2 regions of the Streptococcus sp. 27098_8_113 genome follow, and region 1 is predicted to be linked to the other one. Evidence: predicted binding sites of a transcription regulator. Region 1 holds the regulator's gene; the other holds the start of a gene.
The links. The regulator HrcA, encoded in region 1, represses chaperone genes, less so after heat shock. The targets are predictions, from matches to a motif close to TTAGCACTCNNNNNNNNNGAGTGCTAA.
Positions count from the first base shown of each region.

Region 2: the regulator HrcA is predicted to act here: its motif matches at 1,685-1,711, upstream of groES (co-chaperone GroES).

Region 1 is NZ_JAPVZU010000012.1:57-3,470, reverse strand. Features, by position in the region: gene dnaK (molecular chaperone DnaK) at 1-542, opposite strand, end outside; gene grpE (nucleotide exchange factor GrpE) at 788-1,333, opposite strand; gene hrcA (heat-inducible transcriptional repressor HrcA) at 1,372-2,406, opposite strand; gene O3644_RS07445 (ClbS/DfsB family four-helix bundle protein) at 2,603-3,151, opposite strand; partial or broken gene O3644_RS07440 (GyrI-like domain-containing protein) at 3,164-3,414, opposite strand, start outside.
Region 2 is NZ_JAPVZU010000001.1:29,031-32,444, forward strand. Features, by position in the region: gene O3644_RS00140 (PTS sugar transporter subunit IIC) at 1-445, shown strand, start outside; gene O3644_RS00145 (PTS system mannose/fructose/sorbose family transporter subunit IID) at 447-1,286, shown strand; gene O3644_RS00150 (hypothetical protein) at 1,303-1,593, shown strand; gene groES (co-chaperone GroES) at 1,735-2,016, shown strand; gene groL (chaperonin GroEL) at 2,040-3,414, shown strand, end outside.

The sequences.
Region 1 (3,414 bases):
AGTTCAAGGATAGATACGTCGAATGTACCACCACCAAGGTCGAATACCAAGATTTTTTCTTCTTTGTCAGTCTTGTCCAAACCGTAAGCAAGAGCCGCTGCAGTTGGTTCGTTGACGATACGTTCTACTTCAAGGCCAGCGATTTTACCAGCGTCTTTAGTTGCTTGACGTTGAGCATCGTTGAAGTAAGCTGGAACTGTGATAACTGCTTTGGTTACTTTTTCACCAAGGTATTCTTCAGCGTAACCTTTCAAGTATTGAAGGATCATGGCCGAGATTTCTTGTGGAGTGTATTCTTTACCGTTTGCAGAAACTTTTTCAGAAGTTCCCATCTTAGATTTGATAGAGATCACTGTATCTGGGTTTGTGACTGCTTGACGTTTTGCAGCGTCACCAACAATGATTTCACCATTTTTGAATGACACTACAGATGGAGTTGTGCGGTTTCCTTCTGGATTTGCGATGATTTTACTTTCAGTTCCTTCAAGAACTGCAACTGCTGAGTTTGTTGTTCCTAAGTCAATACCGATAATTTTAGACATGTATTTTTCTCCTTGTTGTTTTTTCTTTTTGATACTCTTCTTAAGTGGCGGCGCCGTCAGAGCTTGACTTCGTCAATCTCTTTGACTAAACTTTGATCCTAAGGTCTCAAAGTTTGCGCAAATAGCGCCACGGCGAAGAGTATCGTCTTTTGTTCGCTTCGCTCACTATTGCAAAGCTGAACTACTTTTTTATCTTTCTTCATAGTTTATTGTCATTTCGGACAAGATTATTTAAGTTTTCTAGCCTAGTTATAGACTACCACCATGGCTGGGCGTAGGATGCGGTCATGGAGTTTGTAGCCTTTTTGGAAGACTTGTGCAATGGTATCAGCTGGATGTTCATCGTCTGCTGGGAGAGTTTGGATAGCCATATGGTAGTTATGGTCAAATGCTCCGTCCGCTGCGATTTCTTCGATGCCTTCTTCTTTAAGAGCATGAATTAGGCTTTCTTGCACCATCTCCAATCCTTTTTTGACGTCGTCTGTCAATCCTTCAACGGCAAGGGCACGCTCTAGGTTGTCCAAAGAAGGGAGAATCGCTTTTGCCAAATCTTGGCTACGATAGCGTTGCAAGAGTTGACGTTCTTCATTGGCACGACGTTGGATATTTTGCATTTCTGCATGAGCGCGAAGGTATTTATTTTCAAAGTCTTCTGCCCGCTCATTTGCAAGTTCTAGTTCTGATTTTTCAGGAGTGGTTTCATCAGCTTCTTCAGCGGTTTCTACCTTTTCTTCAGTAGCTTCTACCACTTCCTCTTCTTTTACTTCTTCGTTTTTTATTTCCTCAGACATTTTTCGCCTCCTTTTTAGGAATTTATGTAATTTCATGTTCAACTCACCTCATAATGATTGCTACTCAGATATCGGTAGAAATCTGTGAGTTTCATCGTCAAGACTCGATTGACAACATTGAGTTGGCTGACTACCTTCTGGTAATCCAGATTGACTGGACCGACCACCGCCAGCATACCAAAGCCCCGATAGGGAATCAGGAATTTGCTGGAAATCAGGGTTAGATTGGCCAGACAGTCCTCTTGACTAGCTGCGACTCGGACATTTTGCATCTGATCTTCAGCTAGACTATCACGGATTTCAAAAGCCACCTTCTGACGATCATCAAAGAACTGATAAGCCTCAAGATCCGCAAAACGTAGCAACTGGACTTTGCCAGCTACAGCTACTTTCTCCGAAAACATCTGAGCAAAAATATGCTCGAAGAGATCGAGAACATTGTCCGTCGTCGTAAAGTAACGCTGGATAATCTGCGGAATCTCCGTCCGAATCTTGTAGTGAATATCTAAGACCGTCTGTCCCAGAAAGCGCTCCTGAATCATATCCCTCAAGCGCAGTAGGTCATCCTGGAGAAAATTCCTAGGAATCATGAACTGACTGGTCAGGGTATTGGACTCATCCAGAGTAAAGACAGCTAAGGCTGCGTGCTGGCTAATAACAACGATATCAAAAGCCGTCAGCCGTTGCCGACTAGGCTCGACGTCAAGAGCTACAACCGTGCAATCACTCAACTCTGCCAAGACGTCCGCTGCCCGCTGCAGGATATCCTCCAGCTTGAAGAACTCTTGGTCGAAAGCTTTGACAACCTCGTAGAGCTCATTTTCCGCCAGCTGATCAAAGGTCAAGGAATGGCGGACAAAATACTGGAAACCAGCGACACTGGGCTTGCGGCCACTCGATGTATGAGCCTTTTCTAGTAGCCCTTCCTTTTCCAAGGCTGCCATATCATTTCGAATGGTGGCACTCGAGGACTGGATAGACTCTTGCAAGGCTTTAGAACCGACAGGCTCATGCGTCTTGGTAAAGATATCAATAATTAGATTTAAAATCTCATTTTGGCGTTCTGTTACCAAGGACCTCACCTCTCTTTAGAAAATTTCCAGCCACTGGCGAGATTTTATTTTTTATATTTAGCACTCTAATACATCGAGTGCTAAGTTATGATTCTATTATACACTCTTAAAAATGAATGTCAAGACAAAAAACCAAAAAATTAGCACTCTTTTTGCAAGAGTGCTAAAAATCAGTCTCAAGTCCTAGAAAACTTTATTAGATAGGATTCCTTTTACAATTCTTTTGATGAGCTTTAAGCTTTTTCATAGCCCAATCATAGTGGCTGGATGTGGCGCTGACAAAATAAGAACCCAAGGTCGTTCCGCCCGTCCATTTATAAACTCCCTTGGAAAACAATTCTTCATTGGTTAAGGTTGCGGCTAGGTCCAGGACAGCTTTATGTGAACTAGCCAGTAAAGAACTTGCCTCCTCAAGAGAGGTCTGCTGGTGCTTTTCCCAAAATGCGACATTCATATCACCATAAGTTCTCCAATTGTAGGGAGCTGGTAGGAAAGGCTTCTCTTCTCCCCTTTGATTGGCCTGCACCCAGTTAAGTAGCAGTTGGTGCCATTCATAAAGATGGATTAAGACATCCCTCAGATTCCGATCACGCTTCCAGTGGGCTTCTTTCTTTTTCTCATCCTTTGAAAAATCAAAGGGTCTCGCCAACTCGTCCGCTGTCATGTTCGAAATGAGCAGATTGAGTTTTTCAAAATTTTCTGTAGCAGCAACTAGCAAATCGTTTTTTGTTGTAGGTCTTGGCATGACAAATTCCTCCTATCTGACGGAATACCTTAAGATGGTTTTCAACTTTTCTTCTGGTGTCCTATTTTTGTTGCTCAAGTAAATCTCTCTGTGAACTTGGTCGCATCTTTCCAGTCCCAAGCTGCTTGCCAGCTCATCCATTTTCTCAAAAGAGGCTGGCTCACTGTCATAACTTCCTATGTGTAAGACCTGAATGGCCCGCTCCTCTGGTAATCTTTGAAAACAAATGTCGTCGTAGAAAGAATTAGGCTTTTTCTTGCGGA
Region 2 (3,414 bases), on a different contig from region 1:
ACACATGGGCTGGAAAGCAGTCGAACAGGGAGAATACAAAAAATTGTATGCAGTTGACTGGTATCTGCCATGGGTTTCCCACTTCCTCTTCTCTTTCTTGCCAACACTGATTCTTTGCCGTTACGGTGCTGATGCCGTTACAGCTCTGAAAGATGCCCTCCCAATGGATGGTCTACCAATGAAAACCCTCTTCACAGTAGGTTCTCTCCTCCCATGTGTCGGTATTGCGATTCTCTTGAAACAAATCGTTGAAAAGGTGACAGACTTTGTCCCATTCTTCGTTGGCTTTACCTTGGCTGCCTCACTTGGCCTCAACCTTGTGTCTAGTGCAGTTGTATCACTGATCTTTGCCCTGCTCTTCTATGAAGTACAGATGGCGAAAAATGTCAAAGCTAGTGCTGTGGCAGTAGGTGATTTTGACGATGATGACGAGGAGGATATCTAAAATGGCAACTAAAAAAATATCTAAAAAAACACTGACCAAATCATTCCACCACTGGTACTATGGTCACTTGACCTGCTTCTCTCAAGAGCACATGCAGACTTTTGGTTACTTGACTTCTATGCTGCCAATCGTGGAAGAATTGTACGATACGAAAGAAGAGCAAGCGCGTTCTATGCACACTTATACAGCCTTCTTCAACACGGAACCTCAGCTGGGTACTTTGGTCGTTGGGATCACAGCTGGTTTGGAAGAAGCGCGTGCCAATGGTGCAGAAGCAGTAAATGATGAAACCATCAACGGACTTCGGGCTGGCTTGATGGGGCCGGTTGCCGGTATTGGTGACTCTCTGATCGTTGGAACCTTGATTCCAGTTATTTTGGGGATCTCAATGGGGCTTTCAAATGGAGGCTCACCTGTCGGTGCTATCTTCTATATCCTAGTTTGGAATCTGCTGGCTTATTTCGGTATGCGTTTCGCTTACTTTAAAGGCTATGAATTGGGAGACAAGGCCGTTGAATTTCTAGTAGGAGAACAAGGGCAAGCTATCCGTAAATCTGTTGGGATTGTCGGTGGAATGGTTATCGGTGCTGTTGCAGCAACTTGGGTACCTATCAAAACTGCCTTCCAATTGACCAATCCGGGTGAAAAAGAGCCTTACCTTGTCCTGCAAGACAAATTAGACGGTGTTTATCCAGGCCTCTTGACAGCTGTCTTTATCGTATTTTGCTGGTGGCTCATGGCCAAGAAGAACCTTTCTCCAATCAAAGTGATGCTCATTCTAGTTGTTATCGCCTTCCTTGGAGTACTGGCTGGCTTCTTTAACCCAGGTCTCCAATATTAAGAAAAGAGGGAAAATCATGACAGAACAAGAATTGATTCAAGGCTATGAAACAGAAATTCAATACCAGAAGCATATGATTGAAAATCTCGGACGCTGGTTTAGTCTTTTCTTTACCATTGCCAGTATCGGTTTTGTCCTGATCTATCTCTTCCATCGAACCAATCTGCTTCTGTTCATCGTAGGAGTCATCTTAGCTATTTTGGGAATTCTTGTCATGCTGGTCTTTGGCTATGGCATCTACAAGGGTAGACTAAATTTGCAAAAGGTTATTGATGATTTTGAAGAGAAACTGAAGTTAGCTCAATAATATTTCCAATTAATTTCCCCCAAAAACTTTGTCATTCGGCAAAGTTTTTTCTTGACTATTTCTGACCAAGTGATACAATATTAACTATAGATTAGCACTCGATGTCATAGAGTGCTAAAATTCAATCTTTGGAGGAAAAAGATGTTAAAACCATTAGGTGACCGTGTGGTCTTAAAAGTAGAAGAAAAAGAACAGAAAGTTGGTGGCTTTGTCATTGCTGGTGCAGGACAGGACGCGACAAAAGAAGCAAAAGTTATCGCAGTCGGCCAAGGGATCCGTACGTTGAACGGAGAGCTGGTTGCACCAAGTGTCAAGCCAGGTGATAAGGTTTTAGTTGAAAGCCATGCTGGCATTGAAGTCAAAGATCAGGATGAGAAATTCTTGGTTGTTGGAGAAGCAAGCATTCTTGCAATTGTGGAGTAAAAATCTAAGAAAGAGGTTTAAAAATGGCAAAAGATATTAAATTTTCATCAGATGCACGCAGTGCAATGGTTCGTGGTGTGGATATTCTAGCAGATACTGTCAAAGTAACCTTGGGCCCTAAAGGTCGCAATGTCGTTTTGGAAAAATCTTTTGGTTCACCCCTCATCACCAATGACGGTGTGACCATTGCCAAGGAAATCGAACTGGAAGACCATTTCGAAAATATGGGCGCTAAGCTGGTGTCAGAAGTTGCTTCAAAAACCAACGATATCGCTGGAGATGGAACAACGACTGCTACTGTATTGACCCAAGCTATCGTTCGTGAAGGAATCAAAAATGTGACTGCGGGTGCCAACCCAATCGGTATCCGCCGCGGAATTGAAGCAGCAGTTGCGACTGCTGTCAGCGCTCTGAAAGAAACTGCGATTCCAGTTTCTAACAAGGAAGCAATTGCTCAGGTTGCTGCCGTTTCTTCTCGTAGCGAAAAAGTCGGCGAGTACATCTCTGAAGCTATGGAAAAAGTTGGCAACGATGGCGTTATCACTATCGAAGAGTCCAAAGGGATGGAAACAGAGCTGGATGTCGTAGAAGGAATGCAGTTTGACCGTGGCTACCTGTCTCAATACATGGTGACGGATAGTGAAAAAATGGTGGCTGATCTGGACAACCCTTATATCTTGATTACAGATAAGAAAATTTCTAACATTCAAGAGATTCTGCCATTGTTGGAAAGTATTTTGAAAACCAACCGTCCGCTCTTGATTATTGCGGATGATGTAGATGGTGAAGCTCTGCCAACACTGGTTCTTAACAAGATTCGTGGTACCTTTAATGTAGTGGCTGTTAAAGCACCAGGTTTCGGTGACCGTCGTAAGGCTATGCTGGAAGATATTGCCATCTTGACTGGTGGTACAGTGATTACAGAAGATCTTGGTCTGGAGCTCAAAGATGCGACTATTGAAGCGCTCGGACAAGCTTCTAAAGTCACTGTTGACAAGGATAGCACTGTAATTGTGGAAGGCTCTGGCAATCCAGAAGCTATTGCCAATCGTGTGGCCGTTATCAAATCTCAAATCGAAAGCACAACTTCTGAGTTTGATAAAGAAAAACTGCAAGAACGTCTGGCTAAATTGTCCGGTGGTGTGGCGGTGATTAAGGTCGGTGCTGCAACCGAAACCGAACTTAAAGAAATGAAACTCCGCATTGAAGATGCCCTTAATGCGACTCGTGCCGCAGTAGAAGAAGGAATCGTGTCAGGTGGTGGTACAGCCTTTGTTAGCGTATTGGATGCAGTAGCTGCTCTCGAATTAACAGGTGATGAAGCAACAGGTCGTAACATCGTCCTCCGTGCCTTGGAAGAGCCTGTCCGTCAAATCGCTTTGAATGCAGGATTTGAAG